Regions from separate parts of the Streptomyces incarnatus genome, predicted to be linked through region 1. Evidence: riboswitches for the same ligand, from Rfam matches in the RefSeq annotation. Region 1 holds a riboswitch; each other region holds the start of a gene.

Region 1 (5,034 bases):
GCGACAAGGTGAGTCGGCGGAGCCAGGTATCCGTATTCTCTGATCATGGCAGCCTCACCCGCATATGCACTGATCGCCACCGACCTGGACGGAACACTGCTGCGCGGCGACGACAGCGTCTCCGGCCGGTCGCTCGCCGCGCTCGCGCGGGTGGCGCGGGCCGGTGCCCGGCACCTGGTGGTGACGGGCCGCCCGGCTCCGCGGGTACGGCAGCTCCTCGCGCACCTCGGCTGCACGGGGCTCGCGGTGTGCGGCCAGGGCGCACAGGTCTACGACGCCGGGACCGGCCGTCTGCTGTGGTCGGTCCGGCTGGACCGGGAGCTGGCCGAGACCGCGCTCGGCAAGATCGAGGCCGAGGTGGGGCAGGTGTACGCGGCCGTCGACCAGGACGGGGTCGACGGGCTCACGCTGATCGAGCCCGGGTACCGGATGCCGCACCCGACCCTGCCCGCGGTCCGGGTCGGCCGGCGCGACGACCTGTGGTGCGCGCCGATCAGCAAGGTGCTGCTGCGCCATGCCGCCCTGCCCGACGACGAGTTGGCGGCCATCGCGCGCGCGGTGGTGGGCTCGCTCGCGACCGTCACCATGTCGGGGCCGGGGACCGTGGAGCTCCAGCCGTCGGGGGTGACCAAGGCGACCGGTCTCGCGCTGGCCGCCGAGCGGCTCGGGATCGCGGCGGAGGCGGCCCTGGCGTTCGGCGACATGCCCAACGACATCCCGATGTTCGAGTGGGCCGGACGCGGGGTCGCCATGGCCAACGCGCACCCCGAACTGAAGGCGGTGGCCGACGAGGTCACCCTGTCGAACGAGGACGACGGCATCGCCGCCGTCCTCGAAAGACTGTTCCCGACCGACTGACCGGCACATCAGTAGGCGCCCGCCCGTCCCGCGGAAGCGGCGACGGCCGCCCGGCGCGCCCCTCCGTCAGGTCGGGGCACACTCCGGGCGGCCGAGGCCGGGCCGGTCGCGGGACCGTCAGTACGCGCTGGACACGTTGTCGATCGACCCGTACCGCGCGGCGGCGTAGTTGCAGGCCGCGGTGATGTTGGCGACCGGGTCGTAGGGGTCGAAGGAGGTGCCGGCCACGTGGTAGGCGTTGAAGGTCGGGTCGATCACCTGGAGCAGGCCCTTGGACGGGATGCCCTTGGCGGCGTTGGAGTCCCAGTTGTTGATGGCGTTCGGGTTGCCGGAGGACTCCCGCATGACGTTGCGGTGGATGCCGTCGTAGGTGCCCGGGATGCCCTTCTGGGCCATGATCGCGAGGGACTCGCGGATCCAGCCGTCGAGGTTGTTCGGGTACCCGGCGAGGGTGGTGGAAGCCGTCTTGGTGGCGGTCGTGCCGGTGGCCGCGGAGGCGCTGGTGGCACCGATGAGCGGCAGGGCGAGGACGGCGGCGCCGGTGCCGGCGACGGCGAGGGCGCGGGCGAGACGGTTGGCGCGGGGGCGGCGGTGCTGAGCGGCAGCGGGCATGGGGAAGTCCTCTCCGGCGCCTGCGAGGTGAGCTGTCGGGTTCGGGCGGGGAGGTGCCCGGCCGCGCCCTCGGGAGAGGACACGGCTTCACCCCTAGCCGTTCCGGTGCGGCGTGTGCCGGCCGGTCCGGCGGACTTACCTGGGTCCCCCGCTCCTGCCGTACGAATGAGTTCGTCGATGGGTCACACGGGCGGCGGCAGGATTCGGCGTCCACCCGACTGGCCCGGAACGTATGCGAGAGCACATGTCGGGAACAAGGGCTGGATTCACATAACGTCCAGTTTGACCTTGGTATGCGCCGTTTGGGACACTTGATCCTTTGCGGTTGCCAACTCTCAACTCGCCCACGGAGCAAGGAGTGGAGGTAGCCTGGCGGGCCCTCAGGGGTGGCGGTTGCGCGTGATCGCGCGTGACCCAACTCACTAAATCGCAAAGTATTTTAAATCGGACATGAGGGATTTGGGTGAATCGGGTGGCAGGCATTACTCCGCCCGCTCTTCGGTTCGCGACACAGGGCGCGGATTCCTGTTAAGTCGATAAATGTCCGCTCATAGCACTTGATCAAAAACATACCGGTCGTGATCCGATACCGCCCGGGCTGGACCGGTGGGCGCTATCGGTGATCGAACAGGGACCGGATACGCTGACTTGAGTGATGGCAGCGACCTATCGACAAACCGTGTAATCGCCAGCAGACACCAGCAGACAGGAGACCCCTCGTGACCGTCGTCGGGCCGTTCGGGCTGAGCGTGCGGGACCAGGCTCTGGAAGCCGATGTCCAGGCCGGATTGGCGGCTGTCGAGGAAGGCTTGCTCGAGGCCACCAAGAGCGAGGTCCCGTTCATCACGGAGGCCGCGCAGCACCTCGTACGAGCCGGCGGGAAGCGGTTCCGGCCGCTGCTCGTGATGCTCGCGGCCCAGTTCGGCGACCCCTACGCGCCGGGCATCGTGCCCTCGGCCGTGGTCGTGGAGCTGACCCACCTCGCCACGCTGTACCACGACGACGTCATGGACGAGGCGGCCGTGCGCCGCGGCGTGGACAGCGCCAACACCCGCTGGGGCAACTCCGTCGCGGTGCTCACCGGCGACTTCCTCTTCGCCCGCGCCTCCCAGATCCTCGCCGACCTCGGCCCCGAGGCGGTCCGGGTGCAGGCGCTCGCGTTCGAGCGGCTGGTCACCGGCCAGATCCTGGAGACCGCCGGCCCCTCCGACGGCCGCGACCCGGTCGAGCACTACCTGGACGTGCTCGGCGGCAAGACGGGCTCGCTGGTGGCGGTGTCGTGCCGGTTCGGCGCGATGATGTCCGGCGCCGACGAGACGGTCGTGGACGTGCTCACCCAGTACGGCGAGCGGCTCGGTGTCGCCTTCCAGCTCGCCGACGACGTCCTGGACATCGCCTCCGACTCGCACGAGTCCGGCAAGACCCCGGGCACCGACCTGCGCGAGGGCATCCCGACGCTGCCCGTGCTCCGGCTGCGCGAGCGGGCCGCCCGCCTGGGTCTGGCCGAGGACATCGCGCTGTGCGAGCTGCTCGACTCCGACCTCAGCGACGACGCCCGGCACGCCGAGGCGCTGGCCGCGCTGCGCGCCCACCCCGCGCTGGAGCAGGCCCGCCGGGACACCGTGCGGTACGCGGAGGAGGCGCGGGCCGCGCTGGTGCCGCTGCGCGAGTGCGACGCCAAGGCCGCGCTGATGGAGCTGTGCGACGCGGTGGTCCACCGCGCTGGCTGACCTCCCGTCACCCGACACGCCGTACGCCTCCGGTCGTACGGCCCGGCACGCTTCCGGCCGTTCGCCGCGCCGTTCACCGCGCCGCGCTCCGGGCCGTGCGACCGGGTGGCCCGTCTCCGGTGGTCCGCCGCTCCGGGCCTCCGGCCGTCCGCCCCTCCGGTTCGTACGGCCCCGCACGCGCGCGTGCCGGGTCATACGCCCGTGCGTCCGTACGCCCCCACGACCCCGTACGGCTCCCTCCGTTCCGGTGAGACCCCTACGGGTCGGCGGAGCTCCGGCCCCTACGTGTCATACCGCAGGCGTACACGGAGTTGGCTCCGTGGTCTGACGCTTCCTCATGGCTGATTTGGTGAGATGGGGACCACGGAAATCACCACTCCTCACCGATTCGGGTGAGAATGGCGGCTCTGGTGGACCAGCGTGAGAACAGCCGCCGCCGACGACGGAGGTAAGGCACACATGGCACCGTACGAATCCGACGACGCAGTGGACGCCGGGCGGGAGGACGAGGAGCGGCACCCCGGACGCCGCAGGGCCGCCCGCTACGCGGTCCCGGTCGCCGTGGTGGGGGTCGCGGCGGCCACGATCGGTCTGGTCCCGGCGCTCGCCGCCTCCGGGGACCCCGACCTGCCCAGGATCACCGCACAGCAGCTCATCGAGAAGATCGCCAAGTCGGACGTGCAGCAGCTGTCCGGCACCGTGCGAATCAACACCGACCTCGGCCTGCCCGACCTCGGCGGACTGGAAAGCAGCCTGGCCTCCGGCGCCGTCAAGGGCTCCGGCGGCGGCTCCTCCGCCGACCCGCAGTCCCAGCTCACCTCGCTGGTCTCCGGCACGCACACGCTGCGCGTCGCCGCCGACGGTCCCGAGAAGCAGAAGCTGTCGCTGCTGCAGAGCGGCTCCGAGTACAGCCTCATCCACAACGGCACGAACGTGTGGGGCTACAACAGCAAGACCAACGAGGTCTACCACGGCACTTCGGCCGACTCCGGCAAGGAGCACAAGGCCGAGCCGCCGGCCACGCCGAAGGACTTCGCGGACCAGGCGCTGAAGTCGGTGGACGACACCACGTCCGTCACCGTCGACGGCACCGAGCGGGTCGCCGGCCGGGACGCCTACAAGCTGCTGATCAAGCCCAGGCAGTCCGGCACCACGGTAGGTGCCGTCAGCATCGCCGTCGACGCGAAGACGGGCATGCCGCTGAAGTTCACGCTGACGCCGAAAAGCGGCGGCGCCGCCGTCCTCGACGTGGGCTTCACCCAGGTCTCCTTCGCCAGGCCGGCCGCCTCCGCGTTCTCCTTCACCCCGCCCAAGGGCGCGAAGGTGACGGAGGAGAAGAAGGACCCCGCGGCTCGGAAGCACGCGCCCGACTCCGGCGAGGACTTCGCCAAGGGCAGGAACGGCGCCAACGTGCTGGGCAAGGGCTGGACGTCCATCGCCACCTTCGACACCGGCGCCAAGGGCGGCCTGCCGACCGGCTCCCGGGGCGGTGACCTCGGCGGCTTCCTCGGCTCGCTCGGCGACAAGGTCTCCGGCAAGTTCGGCAAGGGCACGGTCTTCTCCACCCGCCTGGTCAACGCCCTGATCACCGACGACGGCAAGGTGTACGCCGGCGCGGTGACCAAGGACGCCCTGGTGAAGGCGGCGAACGCAGGAAAGTGACCCCTCCCGGGCACTACGCGGCGTGACCGTACGTTCACCCTTCACGGAGGCTGAATCGAGGGAAGCCGGATCGAGGGGGAGCCGATGGACGGAGCGTCCGCCACGGAGCGCGAGGCGGGGGACGCGGAGCAGCGCGCCCCGGGGCAGGTCGAGGAGCGGGCCCCGGGGCAAG
Region 2 (5,034 bases), 1.4 Mb from region 1:
GGCAGGCTCCGGGGGCCTGACAGCGACCGAGCACCGCCTGGCCAACGGTCTGCGCGTGGTGCTCTCCGAGGACCACCTGACCCCGGTGGCGGCGGTCTGCCTCTGGTACGACGTCGGCTCCCGCCACGAAGTCAAGGGACGTACCGGCCTGGCTCACCTTTTCGAGCACCTGATGTTCCAGGGCTCCGGACAGGTCAAGGGCAACGGTCACTTCGAGCTGGTGCAGGGCGCCGGCGGCTCGCTCAACGGCACCACCAGTTTCGAGCGCACCAACTACTTCGAGACCATGCCCGCCCACCAGCTGGAGCTCGCCCTCTGGCTGGAGGCCGACCGCATGGGCTCGCTGCTGGCCGCCCTGGACGACGAGTCCATGGAGAACCAGCGGGACGTCGTCAAGAACGAGCGCCGCCAGCGCTACGACAACGTGCCCTACGGCACCGCCTTCGAGCGGCTGACCGCCCTGTCGTACCCGGAGGGCCACCCCTACCACCACACGCCGATCGGCTCGATGGCGGACCTGGACGCGGCCACCCTGGAGGACGCCCGCCAGTTCTTCCGCACCTACTACGCGCCGAACAACGCGGTGCTCTCCGTGGTCGGCGACATCGACCCCAGGCAGACCCTCGCCTGGATCGAGAAGTACTTCGGGTCGATCCCGGCCCACGACGGCAAGCCCGCCCCCCGCGACGGCTCGCTGCCGGAGGTCATCGGCGAGCAGAAGCGCGAGGTCGTCGTCGAGGAGGTCCCGGCGCGCGCCCTGATGGCCGCCTACCGGCTCCCGCACGACGGCACGCGCGCGTGCGACGCCGCCGACCTGGCCCTGACCATCCTCGGCGGCGGCGAGTCCTCCCGCCTGTACAACCGGCTGGTGCGCCGCGACCGTACGGCCGTCGCGGCCGGCTTCGGCCTGCTGCGCCTGGCCGGCGCGCCCTCCATGGGCTGGCTGGACGTGAAGACGTCCGGTGACGTCGAGGTCCCGGTCATCGAGACCGCCATCGACGAGGAGCTGGCCCGGTTCGCCGAGGAGGGCCCCACGCCGGAGGAGATGGAGCGCGCCCAGGCCCAGTTGGAGCGCGAGTGGCTGGACCGGCTCGGCACGGTCGCCGGCCGCGCCGACGAACTGTGCCGGTACGCCGTCCTGTTCGGCGACCCGCAGCTCGCCCTCACCGCAGTCAAGCGCGTCCTGGAGGTGACCCCGCAGGAGGTCCAGGAGGTCGCCCAGGCCCGTCTGCGCCCCGACAACCGCGCGGTCCTGGTCTACGAACCGAAGTCCCCGGAGCAGGCCCCGGACGCCGACGTGCCCGAGGACCCGGAGCAGGAAGCCACCGTAGAGGCCGGTAACGAGAACGAGGAGACGGCCAAGTGACCGAGCTCGCCACCATGGACTTCCACCCCCAGCCGCAGCCCGGCGAGGCCAGGCCGTGGGCGTTCCCGGCCCCCGAGCGGGCCGCGCTCGACAACGGCCTGACCGTGCTGCGCTGCCACCGCCCCGGCCAGCAGGTCGTCGCCGTAGAGGTGCTGCTGGACGCGCCCCTGGACGCCGAGCCGGCCGGCCTGGACGGCGTCGCCACGATCATGGCGCGGGCCTTCTCCGAGGGCACCGACAAGCACTCCGCCGAGGAGTTCGCCGCCGAGCTGGAGCGCGCGGGCGCCACCCTGGACGCGCACGCCGACCACCCCGGCGTCCGGCTCAGCCTGGAGGTCCCGGCCTCCCGCCTGGCCAAGGGCCTCGGCCTGCTCGCCGACGCGCTGCGCGCGCCCGCCTTCGCCGACAGCGAGGTCGAGCGCCTCGTCCGCAACCGCCTGGACGAGATCCCGCACGAGCTGGCCAACCCCTCCCGCCGGGCCGCGAAGGAGCTCTCCAAGGAGCTGTTCCCGGTGGCCTCGCGCATGTCGCGCCCGCGCCAGGGCACCGAGGAGACGGTCGAGAAGATCGACGCCGCCGCCGTACGCGCCTTCTACGGCCGGCACGTACGCCCGGCCACGGCCACCGCGGTCGTGGTCGGCGACCTCACCGGGGTCGACCTGGACGCGCTGCTCGGCGACACCCTCGGCGCCTGGACCGGCACCCCGGGCGAGCCGCGGCCCGTGCCGCCGGTGACCGCCGACGACACCGGGCGCGTGGTCATCGTGGACCGGCCCGGCGCCGTGCAGACGCAGCTGCTCATCGGCCGCGTCGGCCCCGACCGGCACGACCGCGTGTGGCCCGCCCAGGTGCTCGGCACCTACTGCCTCGGCGGCACCCTCACCTCCAGGCTGGACCGCGTCCTGCGCGAGGAGAAGGGCTACACCTACGGTGTGCGCTCCTTCGGCCAGGTCCTCCGGTCCGCGCCGGACGGCACGGGCGCCGCGATGCTCGCCATCAGCGGCTCCGTGGACACCCCGAACACCGGCCCCGCGCTGGAGGACCTGTGGAAGGTGCTGCGCACCCTCGCGGCGGACGGCCTGACCGACGCCGAGCGGGACGTGGCCGTGCAGAACCTCGTGGGGGTGGCACCGCTGAAGTACGAGACCGCGGCCGCCGTCGCGAGCACACTCGCCGACCAGGTCGAGCAGCACCTGCCCGACGACTTCCAGGCGACGCTGTATCAGCAGCTGGCCGCGACGGGCACGGTGGAGGCCACCGCGGCCGTCGTCAACGCCTTCCCGGTGGACCGCCTGGTGACCGTCCTCGTCGGTGACGCCGCCCAGATCAAGGCGCCGGTCGAGGCGCTCGGCATCGGTGAAGTGACCGTGGTGGCGGCCGAGTAGAGCGGGCCGCCGCGGCGGCCGGGCACGCCCGAGCGGACGCACGCGCGCGTGGGGCCCTGACGGTCTACGGACCGTCAGGGCCCCTGTTGTTCCACTCCCTTCCCCAGATGCCCGATTTGAGGCGGAGGTTGCCCGTCTGCCCTGTGGGATGCGCTACAAAAGCCCGGATCCGTTTGGGAATCCGAAGCGGGCTTCCGTAGCGTCGTCCGGGCTGTTCGTCAGGCAGTGCGCCGCACCCGCGGCACCGGACAGCCATCGCCGAGTCCCCGTACGGCGCGAGCCAGGGGAGCCGGGGACCCACGCAGTCCCTGGGGTGAATCGGGCGCCCGCGCGAGCCGCGAGGGGGCCCGTAGGAGACCTTCCTGCTCCGAACCCGTCAGCTAACCCGGTAGGCGAGAGGGAAGGAAAGGACCAGCCACTCCATGGCGTTCATGTGCGCCACCGGGAAGCACCGCAAGCCCGGCCGGGTCAAGCGCACCACCGCTCAGGCGGCGGGCATCGCGGCCCTCACCACCACCGGTGTCATCGGCACCCTCGCCGCCTCCCCGGCGCTCGCCGCCGAGAACGCCGGGAACGGCGTGGAGCAGACCGGCCTCACGCCGGTCCTCACCGTGAGCGACGACGTCGCCGAGCACATCGACGCGCAGGCCACCGCGCAGAAGAAGGCCGCCGAGCAGAAGGCGGCCGAGGAGGCCGCGGCCAGGAAGGCGAAGGAGGAGCGCGAGGCCAGGGCCCGCGCCGCCCGCGAGGCCGAGCGCAAGCGCCTGAACGCCTTCGTCGCCCCGATAGCCGACTCCTACGTCTCCACCGGCTACCAGGCCAGCAGCTCCCTGTGGTCCTCCGGCCACCACACGGGCATCGACTTCCACGCCGCGACCGGCACCCCCGTCCACGCGGTCGGCTCCGGCACCGTCGTCTCCACCGGCTGGGGTGGCGCGTACGGCAACCAGATCGTGATCCGGATGGCCGACGGCATGTACACCCAGTACGGCCACCTGTCGTCCATCGGCGTCTCGGTGGGCCAGCGGGTCGTCCCGGGCCAGCGGATCGGCCTGTCCGGCGCGACCGGCAACACCACCGGCCCGCACCTGCACTTCGAGGCCCGTACGACCCCCGACTACGGCTCGGACGTCGACCCCGTCGCCTACCTCCGCAAGCACGGCGTGAACGTCTGACGCCGCACCGCGCGGCATCCGGCGCCCCGGCTCACCGAGCCGGGGCTTTCGCCGTTTTCCGCGGTGTCCGGCGGACCCTGTGACCAAAAAATATCCATGGATTCCGGCCCGCCGTCGGAAATTCCGGCTCATTGGAATAGAGTCACGGAACACGCGTCCATCGTCGACGTTTCACGGGGATTAAGGCGGAGGTCGGTCATGCGTATTCCGGCGCACTCGGTGTGCACGGCCATCCGGGACGACATCGTCGCGGGTGTCTACGAGCGCGGTGGCCGGCTGACCGAGGAAGTCCTGGCCCGCCGCTACGGCGTCTCGCGCGTCCCCGTCCGCGAGGCCCTGCGCACCCTGGAGGCCGAGGGCTTCGTGGTGACCCGCCGGCACGCGGGCGCGTGCGTGGCCGAGCCGACCGAGCAGGAGGCGGCCGACCTGCTGGAGATGCGCATGCTGCTGGAGCCGCTCGGCGCCGCCCGGGCCGCCCAGCGGCGCACCGAGGCCCATCTGAAGGTGCTGCGCGGTCTCGTCAGGCTGGGCCAGGAGCGGGCCCGCAGCGGCAGCAGCGAGGATCTGCGCTCGCTGGGCGGCTGGTTCCACGAGACGCTCGCCCAGGCCGCCGGCAGCCCCTCGCTGACGGCGATGCTCACCCAGCTGCGGCACAAGATCGCCTGGATGTACGCGGTGCAGGCACCCCCGAGCCCGGTGGACCACTGGGCGGAGCACGGCGCCATCGTCGACGCGGTGGCGCGCGGCGACGGGGAGCGCGCGCGGGCGGTCACGGCACTGCACACCGAGCGCGCGACGACCGCGCACCGGCTGCGTTTTTCCGGGGGCGGCGAGCGTGTGAGGACTTCGCAACACGCCGTAAACATGTCGGGTCTTCGGCATTAACACGGGCGCCGTATACAAAGAAGAGTAATTCGGCGCGGTGTATTTTCGCTGCCCGAATTCAGGTGTGCGCGCAATGAGCCCGGAAAGGGCGGAGCCGCGCCGCCCGAAAACAGGCGACGCGGCTCCGGTGTTATCCGTGCGCTGGTGTTCAGACCGTCTCGGGCAGTTCCTCGAGGCCCTCGGAGACCAGCTTGGCCAGACGGTCCAGGGCGGCGTCCGCGCC
Region 3 (5,034 bases), 1.4 Mb from region 1:
GCCCCACCCCGAGACCGGCCCCAGCCCGGTGCCCGCTCCCGACGCCGCCTCCGCTCCCACCCTGTTCACCTGGGAGTTCGCCACCGACCCCTACCCCGCCTACGCCTGGCTGCGCGAGCACGCGCCGGTGCACCGGACGCGGTTGCCCAGCGGTGTCGAGGCCTGGCTGGTCACCCGGTACGCCGATGCCAAGCAGGCCCTGGCCGACCAGCGGCTGAGCAAGAACCCGGCGCATCACGACGAGCCCGCGCACGCCAAGGGCAAGACCGGTATTCCCGGCGAGCGCAAGGCCGAGCTGATGACCCATCTGCTGAACATCGACCCGCCGGACCACACCCGGCTGCGCCGGCTGGTCAGCAAGGCGTTCACCCCGCGCCGGGTCGCCGAGTTCGCGCCCCGGGTGCAGCAGCTGACCGACCGCCTCATCGACCGGTTCGCGGCGGAGGGCTCGGCCGACCTCATCCACGAATTCGCCTTCCCGCTGCCCATCTACGCCATCTGCGACCTGCTCGGCGTCCCGCGCGAGGACCAGGACGACTTCCGGGACTGGGCCGGGATGATGATCCGGCACGGCGGAGGGCCGCGCGGCGGGGTCGCCCGGTCGGTGAAGAAGATGCGCGGCTACCTCGCCGAGCTGATCCACAAGAAGCGCGAGGCGCTGCCCGCCGAGCCCGCGCCCGGCGAGGACCTCATCTCCGGTCTCATCCGCGCCTCCGACCACGGTGAGCACCTCACCGAGAACGAGGCCGCCGCGATGGCCTTCATCCTGCTGTTCGCCGGTTTCGAGACCACCGTGAACCTGATCGGCAACGGCACCTACGCCCTGCTCACCCATCCCGGGCAGCGCGAGCGGCTCCAGCGCTCCCTGGCCGCGGGGGAACGGGACCTGCTGGAGACCGGCGTGGAGGAACTGCTGCGCTACGACGGCCCGGTGGAGCTGGCCACCTGGCGGTTCGCCACCGAGCCGCTCAGCATCGGCGGGCAGCGGATCGCGCCGGGGGATCCGGTGCTGGTGGTGCTCGCGGCGGCGGACCGGGACCCGCAGCGGTTCGCCGACCCGGACGTGCTGGACCTCGCCCGCCGCGACAACCAGCACCTCGGGTACGGCCACGGCATCCACTACTGCCTCGGCGCGCCGCTCGCCCGGCTGGAGGGCCAGACCGCGCTCGCCACGCTGCTCACCCGCCTGCCCGATCTGCGGCTCGCCTCCGACCCGGCCGACCTGAGGTGGCGGGGCGGGCTCATCATGCGGGGCCTGCGCACCCTGCCGGTGGAGTTCACACCGGTCCCGGTGGGCACCGGCGCTCAGTAGTCCAGGCTCGCGAACCAGTCGCCACGGCCGCCCGGCGTGAGGTCCAGGACGTGCCAGACGGGGCTGAGGAGGTCGATGCCGCGCTGGTCGATGTCTTCGGACATGCGGGGGTGGGCGGAGTAGAAGTGGCGGACCGTGCCGTCCGCGTCCCGGGTGAAGACGGAGACGGTGGAGTCCTGCACACCGTCCTCGTCCTCGCTTCCCAGGTCGTACTTGAAGGTGCTGTCCCCGGCGCTCAGCAGGCGCAGCCGGGACCAGCCGCGGGCCCGGGCGTGCCGGCGCAGGGTGGGCGGGTCGGCGGCCGCGACGACGACGAGGTCGGCGTTCCGGGCGACGTGGTGGGCGACGCCGTTGAAGCCGTCGATCCACAGGGTGCACATCGGACACGGTTCGGTCTGCCGCTTGCCGTACATGAAGTGGTAGACGACCAACGGCCGGCCGGGGCCGGTGAACAGCTCGCTCAGCCCGACCTCTCGGACCGGCGTGTCGCCCGCGTCGAGGTCCGCAGGCCCTTCGAGGAAGACGTAGTCGCCGACTTCGGCGCCCTGCGGCAGTGCCCTGCGCAGGGCCGCCACCCGCTCGCGGTGGCGCATGAGTTCGATCTCGGCGTCGCGGAGTTCCTCGCGCGCGGCGAGGTACTCCGCGGACTCGCCGGGCAGCCGGGTGTGCCGCGCCATCGTGTCCTCCTGGACGTCAAGCCCCCCGGGGTCATGTCGAGTCCCATGGTCGCGGCCGCCCCGCGCGCCGGGAGTGAGGCGGCGCCGTTCCCGACGGGTGACAAAGCGGGCAGGAGGGGAGGATCAGGCGGCGCACGGGGGGAGATGACAAACCTTCAACTCTGTGATCTTCACGTGATCTGCGCGGCATGAACTTGTGACAAGTGATCGTCTGCCGATACGTTCACCCATCAGCGTGGCGGGGGACTCCACTTCACCGCCGCGCCGGTCCTGCTGTCGCACGAAAGGCTTCCGCATGCTCTCCGGGAACGGTCGTCACCGTCGCCCCCGTCAGGCTCCGGCCCTCCTCGTCGCGGCCGGCGTGACCGGCTCCGCCATCGCGATCCCGCTGCTCGGCGCCGCGAGCGCCAGCGCGGCCGACGGCACCACGTGGGACAAGGTCGCCGAGTGCGAGAGCGGAGGTTCCTGGAGCGCGGACACCGGAAACGGCTACTACGGCGGTCTGCAGATCTCGCTGGCCGACTGGGACAAGTACGGCGGCACGCAGTACGCCGAGAGCGCCGACCAGGCCAGCCGTTCCCAGCAGATAGCCGTCGCCGAGAAGATCCTCGGCGACCAGGGCACCACGCCGTGGGCCATGTGCGCGCTGACCGCCGGGCTGACCTCCCACTCCGGTTCGGTCGACGTCGACACCGGCGTCGGCTCCGGCGGCGGGTCGGGCGGCGGCAGCGGGTCGGGCGGCACGTCCGGCTCCGCGGACGGCTCCGACTCGTCCGGTCTGCCGGATTCGTCCTCGTCCGGCGCCACTTCGGGCTCGGACTCCGGCTCCCACTCCACCCCCGGCTCCGGCTCCTCGGGTTCGGACTCCTCCGGCTCCACCGCCGACCCGGGCGCCACGACGACCCCGAGCCCGGGCGAGAGCACCACCGGGACTCCCGGTGCGACCGGCGGCTCCACCGGAACGCCCAATCCCAAGTCCGACAAGACCGACAAGTCCGGCTCGGGCGACACTGGAAACTCGCAGGGAACCGACAGCTCCCCCACGGCGACACCCGGCACCGACAACTCGGACAATTACCAGCAGAGCCCCGGTTCTTGGAGCCTGATCGACACCGGCGCACTCAACAGTGGCGGGCGTCACCGCGGCGAGAGCGCGGACGAAAGCGTGACAAACGGTCAGAACGCCACATCTTCCGGCCGTCACGCCGGCCGGGAACCGGGCACCTACACCGTCCGTGAGGGCGACTCCCTCGCCTCCATCGCCGACTCCCTTGGCGTCGACGGCGGGTGGCAGGCGCTCTACGACACCAACAAGAACGTCATCGGGGCCGACCCGGACCACATCACCGCCGGTCAGACGCTGAATGTCGGCGCCGAAAGCGGCGGCGGCCAGCGGTAGTTGACGCCCCACTTCGCGGCTGATGTCCGGTTTGGTGAAAGTGTGGGATGAGTCTCAGAAGCCCTGATCGTCTTTGAAAATCCGCCGATCGCATGTCTACGGTCAGGACCGCTCGTCACCACGAGCCCCGGCAGTCGCAACGCCGAATCCTGCCAGCGGTTGCCCGGGAACAGTCGTCGCGTCAAGCGCCGCAGGCAGGAGCGGGGGACCCAAGGTAAGCGCCGGGCCCAGCGGTTGACGCTGGACCGGCTAGGGGTGAAGCCGCACCTCGGACAAGCGAGTGTGCGGCCGGGCAACTCAACCGGCCCGAACCCGACAGCTCACCTCGCAGGCGTCGGTGAGGGGATCGATCCATGCTGTTTTCCGGCAAGGGCAAGCACCGTCGTCCGTCCAAGGCCGTTCGCGCCATCACGCTCGCCGGTGTCACCGGCGCCGCCGTCGCCGCCCCGCTGATGGCGGCCGGCAACGCCTCCGCCGCCACCGCCTCCCAGTGGGACGCGGTCGCCCAGTGCGAGTCGGGCGGCAACTGGTCCATCAACACCGGCAACGGCTTCTACGGCGGCCTGCAGTTCACCAACTCCACCTGGGCCGCGTACGGCGGCACCGCCTACGCCGCGCGCGCCGACCTCGCCACCAAGGCCCAGCAGATAGCCGTCGCCGAGAAGGTCTTCGCGGGCCAGGGCAAGGGCGCCTGGCCGGTCTGCGGCACGGGCCTGACGAGCACCCCGTACAACGGCTCCGCCCCGGCCGCCTCGACGAAGTCCGCGCCGAGCACGAGCACCCGCTCCACCGACCAGCAGGCCGCCACCCGCTCCACCACGCGCACGGCCCCGAAGGCGAGCAAGACCGTCACCACCCCGACCGGCAAGAAGGTCAAGAAGGGCGACGGCGAGTACAAGGTCGTCACGGGCGACACCCTCAGCGCCATCGCCGAGAAGCACCACGTGGCCGGCGGCTGGCAGAAGCTGTTCCAGCTGAACAAGGACATCGTCGAGGACGCGAACCTCATCTACCCGGGCCAGCAGCTGCACCTGAAGTGACACCTGGCTCCGAACGGACCCACAGCGCCCTCACATCCCCGGCCCGCACCCTGAAGGCTCCGTGAGGGCCACCCCCGTCCCCACGGGCTCCCCGCCCCGGCGCGTGTTCCCCCGTACGCGCCGGGGCGGGGTTTTTTCTGCCCCCCTTGCCCGGGTCCCGCCGCCCCCTTTCTTCGTGCCCCGTACACCCACCCTTTGTTCCGCTCGTGAACAATGGGTACCGTCTGCGTGTCCCACCCGTCCACGGGACGGTCGGTCGGTGGCCGGCGCCCCCGGGACGGTTAGGCTCTAGGCGCAAGGCACAGCCGTAAGGCACACCGCCCCGCACTTCCAGCGTCACATCCAAGAAGGAGATGCTCGTGCCGTCCATCGACGTCGTCGTAGCCCGGGAAATCCTGGACTCCCGAGGCAACCCCACGGTCGAGGTCGAGGTCGGCCTCGACGACGGCAGCACCGGTCGTGCCGCCGTCCCGTCCGGCGCCTCCACCGGCGCCTTCGAGGCCATCGAGCTCCGCGACGGCGACCCCAACCGCTACCAGGGCAAGGGCGTCGAGAAGGCCGTCCTCGCCGTCATCGAGCAGATCGGCCCGGAGCTGGTCGGCTACG
Region 4 (5,034 bases), 220 kb from region 1:
TGCCTGGACATGCAAGGCGGTGGCACGCACGCGTGCAGCGGGACGGACCGGGGCCCGCGCCCGGGTCACGAGGGGCGGTCAGCCCGGGCGGACCACGCTGTGGATGATCGACTCGCCGCCGTAGTAGATCGACTCCTCGCGGACGTACGCGCCCGGCTTGGGGGCGTGGATCATCATGCCGTTGCCTATGTAGACGCCGACGTGGCTGATGTCGTCGTAGAAGAAGATCAGGTCGCCCGGCCGCGCGTCGGCGAGCGAGACCGTGGTACCCGCATTGACCTGGTCGTACGTGGTGCGCGGAAGCGTGACGCCGGCGGCCTTCCAGGCGGCCTGGGTGAGGCCCGAGCAGTCGTAGGAGTCGGGCCCGGTGGCGCCCCACACATACGGCTTGCCGATCTGCGCGCGGGCGAAGGCGATCGCATTCTCGGCCTTCGTGTCGTACGAGCCGGATGTGGACCCGGTCGAGCCGGATCCCGTCGAACCGGAGGCGGACCCCGACCCCGACCCCGTGGACGAGGACGACGACGAGCCGGCCTGCTGCCGGGCCGCCTGCTGCTTGGCCAGCTCGGCCGCCTTGCGGGCCGCCTCCTGCTGCTTCTCCCGCTCGATGGCGGCCAGCCGCGCCTTCTCCTGGGCCGTCAGCTGCGACAGCAGCTCGCGCGCCGAGGCGAGTTTCCTCTGCACGGTGGCCTTGGCGGTCTGCAGGTCGTGCTGTGAGTCGGTCAGCGTCTGGAGGCTCTCCGCGGCCTCCCGGCGCTTCTTCATGGTCGCGGCCTGCTCGCCGATGTAGTCGTCGACCGCGCTCTTCTCCCGCGAGGTCAGCCGGTTCATCAGCTGGGTCTGGTCGAAGTAGTCCTGCGGGTCGTTCGCCAGCAGGAAGGTGGCCGTGCCGGGAGCGGCGGTGCCGGTGCGGTACTGGGCCGCGGCGAAGGATCCCAGCTCCTCACGGGCCGTGTTGAGGCGTGCGGTGCGCCGGGCGACCTCGTCGCGCAGGGCGTCGGCGCGGCTCCGCTGTTTGCCGGTGCGCTCCTTGGCCGCGTCGTACTTCTCGGTGGCCGACTCCGCCTGGCGGTAGAGGTCGTCGACCTTCTTCTCGACCTCTTCCAGGCTCGGCTTGGCGTGATCGGTTCTCGGGGCGGCCTCGGCGGTCTGCGAGAACACCGCCATGGAGGTGAGGGCGGCGGTGGCGAGGGCGGGGGTGCGGAGACCGGCTCCGGTGGTTCCGCCGGGGCGCGGCTTGCGGTGCGACGCCAAGGGAGGCGACTCCTTCCAATGGGCCGCCTACCGGGTTAGCTGTCGGGTTCGGGCGGCGGTTCGGAAGGGTTGCCCTACGGCGTCGTCCCGGGCGGGAGTCGGCCGATTCACCCCAGGATCGGTGGGTCCCCGGCTCCGGGCACCACGCGGGCGCACCGGACTCGGCGGAGGCCGCGCACGCGGCCTGACGGCAACCTAGCCAACTGGTGTGACTAGTGTGAAGGTTGGTGCGTGATATGTCCGATACATTTTCGTGATCTGGCGCTGAAATCACGTTCCCGTCATCGGCCGATTCCGCACGGTGAGTGGCTTTCCCGGGCGGGCTTCGGCGGCCATCTTCCCGGGACGGCGACCGGTTGTCGGTGGGGCACCCTAGACTCGGAGAGCGATGAGCAGCCTCTTTGACGACAGCTTCCTGGCGGACCTCCAGGCCCCTCGCGGGCACGAGGAGGAGCCCCCGCCGCCGCCCGAGGACGATCACGCTCCGGAGCCGCTTCCGGACGATCTGTTCGGCGGGAAGTTCGACATGCCGCCGGACCGGGACACCCACTACCGCGACGGCGCGCCCCGCCCCGCGATCGACTCGGCGGCGCTGCTGGAGGGGCTGAACGACAACCAGCGCGCGGCGGTCGTGCACGCCGGCTCCCCGCTGCTCATCGTCGCCGGCGCCGGCTCCGGCAAGACCCGCGTGCTCACCCACCGCATCGCGTACCTGCTCGCCGAGCGGCATGTGCACCCCGGCCAGATCCTCGCGATCACCTTCACCAACAAGGCCGCGGGCGAGATGAAGGAGCGCGTCGAGCACCTCGTCGGCCCGCGCGCGAACGTGATGTGGGTGATGACCTTCCACAGCGCGTGCGTGCGCATCCTGCGCCGCGAGTCGAAGAAGCTCGGCTTCACGTCGTCGTTCTCGATCTACGACGCCGCCGACAGCAAGCGTCTGATGGCCCTGGTCTGCCGCGACCTGGACCTCGACCCGAAGCGCTTCCCGCCGAAGTCCTTCAGCGCGAAGATCAGCAATCTGAAGAACGAGCTGATCGACGAGGAGGACTTCGCCGCCCAGGCCACCGACGGCTTCGAGAAGACCCTCGCCCAGGCCTACGCGCTCTACCAGTCGCGGCTCCGCGAGGCCAACGCGCTCGACTTCGACGACCTGATCATGACGACGGTCAACCTGCTGCGCGCCTTCCCGGACGTCGCCGAGCACTACCGCCGCCGCTTCCGGCACGTCCTGGTCGACGAGTACCAGGACACCAACCACGCCCAGTACGCACTCGTACGGGAACTCGTCGGCACGGCAGAGCGCCCCGCCGACGAGGGCGACACCCCGACCGGCGAGTACGACATCCCGCCGGCCGAGCTGTGCGTCGTGGGTGACGCCGACCAGTCGATCTACGCCTTCCGGGGCGCGACCATCCGCAACATCCTCCAGTTCGAGGAGGACTACGCGGACGCGACGACGATCCTGCTGGAGCAGAACTACCGCTCCACGCAGACCATCCTGTCCGCGGCCAACGCGGTCATCGAGCGCAACGAGTCCCGCCGCCCGAAGAACCTGTGGACCAACGCCGGGCAGGGAGCGCGGATCACCGGTTACGTCGCGGACACCGAGCACGACGAGGCCCAGTTCGTCGCCGACGAGATAGACCGCCTGGTCGACGCGGGCGAGGCCAGGGCGGGCGACGTCGCCGTCTTCTACCGCACCAACGCGCAGTCCCGTGTCTTCGAAGAGGTCTTCATCCGCGTCGGCCTGCCCTACAAGGTCGTCGGCGGCGTCCGCTTCTACGAACGCAAGGAGGTCCGGGACGTCCTCGCCTACCTGCGCGTCCTCGCCAACCCGGAGGACTCGGTGCCGCTGCGCCGCATCCTCAACGTGCCCAAGCGGGGCATCGGTGAGCGCGCGGAGGCGATGATCGACGCCCTCGCCCAGCGCGAGAGGATCAGCTTCCCGCAGGCGCTCAAGCGCGTGGACGAGGCGTACGGCATGGCCGCGCGCTCCACCAACGCCGTCAAGCGGTTCAACACGCTGATGGAGGACCTGCGTACGATCGTGGAGTCCGGAGCCGGTCCGGCCACCGTCCTGGAGGCCGTGCTCGAACGGACCGGGTATCTGGCCGAACTGCAGACCTCCACCGACCCGCAGGACGAGACCCGCATCGAGAACCTCCAGGAACTCGCGGCGGTGGCCCTGGAGTTCGAGCAGGAGCGCGGTGAGGGCGAGTCGGTGGGGCTGGCCGACTTCCTGGAGCAGGTGGCCCTGGTCGCCGACTCCGACCAGATCCCCGACGAGGACGAGGACGGCTCCGGAGTCATCACCCTGATGACCCTGCACACCGCCAAGGGCCTGGAGTTCCCGGTCGTCTTCCTGACCGGCATGGAGGACGGCGTCTTCCCGCACATGCGCGCCCTCGGCCAGACCAAGGAGCTGGAGGAGGAGCGCCGCCTGGCGTACGTCGGCATCACGCGCGCGCGGGAGCGGCTCTACCTCACGCGGTCGGCCATGCGCAGCGCCTGGGGCCAGCCGTCGTACAACCCGCCCTCCCGCTTCCTGGAGGAGATCCCGCCCACCCATGTGGACTGGAAGCGGACGGGAGCGACGGCACCGGTCTCGTCCGGTCCCGCGTCCGGGATCGCGGCCTCGCTGTCCTCGACCCGCTCGCGTTCCTCGGCGTCGGGCGCGTCCGGGTTCGCCACCCGGCGCACCTCGGAGAAGCCGGTGGTCGCCCTGGCCGTCGGGGACCGGGTCACCCACGACCAGTTCGGGCTCGGCACGGTCGTCGCCGTGAAGGGCACGGGTGCGAACGCGGAGGCGACGATCGACTTCGGCGACGCCAAGCCGAAGCGGCTGCTGCTGCGGTACGCGCCGGTGGAGAAGCTGTAAGCCGAAGGGGCCCTCGCCGGAACAGCGCGGGCCCCTTCCGGCATTCCTACGCCCCTGGCATTCCTACGCCGACGCGGGATTCCTACGTCGGGTCGAGGCCGTGGCTCCGCAGCCACGGCAGCGGGTCTATGGCCGCCCCGCCCGCGGGTCGTACCTCGAAGTGCAGGTGCGGGCCGGTGGAGTTGCCGGAGTTGCCGGAGTAGGCGATCGGATCGCCGGCCTTGACGACCGTCCCGGAGGCGACGCGGTAGCTGGACAGATGGCAGTACCAGGTCTGCGTACCGTCCTTCGCCGTCACGATCATCATGTTGCCGTAGGCGCTGTTCCACTTGGTGGTGACCGTGCCGTCGGTGGCGGCCATCACCGTGGTGCCGTAGGCGACGGGGAAGTCGATGCCCGTGTGCACGGACATCCAGTTCACGCCCGCCTGGCCGAAGTAGGCGCTGAGCCCCTTCTGCGTGACCGGCAGCACGAACTTGGGGCGCAGCCGCTCCTTGAGCGCGGCCGCCGCGGCGGCCTTCTTCTTCTCCAGCTCCTGCTGGTTCTTGAGGTCGATCCGCTCCTGCGTACGGCTCGCCCGGTCGGCGAAGTCATGGGCGCCGGCGGACAGGGTGTTGAGCTGGGTGTCCAGCTTGCTGTTGGCCACCGAGGCCTTGACCGCGTGCGCGTCCGAGGCGGTGGCGGTGGTGTCCTGACTGCCGTCGGTCAGCGCGCCGATCGAGGCGGCGGCGATGCCGGCGACGCCCATCACACAGGCCGAGGGCACGGCGACGGTCAGCAGCGCGGAGCGCTTGGCGGTCGTACGACGGCGGGAGCGCGCGGCGCTGCGCGAGCCGGCCCGGCGCGCGGGCGCGCGCTCCTCCTCGTCTTCCAGCAGGCCCTGCCCGGCGTGCGCCTCG

Evidence for each region. Region 1 has a riboswitch for cyclic di-AMP ahead of ABB07_RS16215 (transglycosylase SLT domain-containing protein). Riboswitches for the same ligand answer to the same signal wherever they lie in the genome.
Region 2: linked by a shared signal. The riboswitch ahead of ABB07_RS09860 (M23 family metallopeptidase) and the one ahead of ABB07_RS16215 (transglycosylase SLT domain-containing protein) in region 1 are both predicted to bind cyclic di-AMP.
Region 3: linked by a shared signal. The riboswitch ahead of ABB07_RS22690 (transglycosylase family protein) and the one ahead of ABB07_RS16215 (transglycosylase SLT domain-containing protein) in region 1 are both predicted to bind cyclic di-AMP.
Region 4: linked by a shared signal. The riboswitch ahead of ABB07_RS15150 (C40 family peptidase) and the one ahead of ABB07_RS16215 (transglycosylase SLT domain-containing protein) in region 1 are both predicted to bind cyclic di-AMP.

What each region holds. Positions count from the first base shown of each region.
Region 1 covers NZ_CP011497.1:3,642,658-3,647,691, reverse strand. The annotation lists gene ABB07_RS16220 (HAD family hydrolase) at 46-858, shown strand; gene ABB07_RS16215 (transglycosylase SLT domain-containing protein) at 976-1,470, opposite strand; cyclic di-AMP (ydaO/yuaA leader) riboswitch at 1,475-1,657, opposite strand; gene ABB07_RS16210 (polyprenyl synthetase family protein) at 2,190-3,200, shown strand; gene ABB07_RS16205 (LolA family protein) at 3,660-4,862, shown strand; gene ABB07_RS16200 (ABC transporter ATP-binding protein) at 4,947-5,034, shown strand, end outside.
Region 2 covers NZ_CP011497.1:2,227,411-2,232,444, reverse strand. The annotation lists gene ABB07_RS09870 (M16 family metallopeptidase) at 1-1,366, shown strand, start outside; gene ABB07_RS09865 (M16 family metallopeptidase) at 1,363-2,751, shown strand; cyclic di-AMP (ydaO/yuaA leader) riboswitch at 2,998-3,161, shown strand; gene ABB07_RS09860 (M23 family metallopeptidase) at 3,174-3,926, shown strand; gene ABB07_RS09855 (GntR family transcriptional regulator) at 4,125-4,811, shown strand; gene ABB07_RS09850 (HPr family phosphocarrier protein) at 4,960-5,034, opposite strand, start outside.
Region 3 covers NZ_CP011497.1:5,030,940-5,035,973, forward strand. The annotation lists gene ABB07_RS22675 (cytochrome P450 family protein) at 1-1,312, shown strand, start outside; gene ABB07_RS22680 (DUF899 family protein) at 1,306-1,989, opposite strand; gene ABB07_RS22685 (LysM peptidoglycan-binding domain-containing protein) at 2,285-3,388, shown strand; cyclic di-AMP (ydaO/yuaA leader) riboswitch at 3,565-3,737, shown strand; gene ABB07_RS22690 (transglycosylase family protein) at 3,742-4,428, shown strand; gene eno (phosphopyruvate hydratase) at 4,782-5,034, shown strand, end outside.
Region 4 covers NZ_CP011497.1:3,424,965-3,429,998, reverse strand. The annotation lists gene ABB07_RS15150 (C40 family peptidase) at 79-1,254, opposite strand; cyclic di-AMP (ydaO/yuaA leader) riboswitch at 1,262-1,431, opposite strand; gene pcrA (DNA helicase PcrA) at 1,643-4,135, shown strand; gene ABB07_RS15140 (M23 family metallopeptidase) at 4,218-5,034, opposite strand, start outside.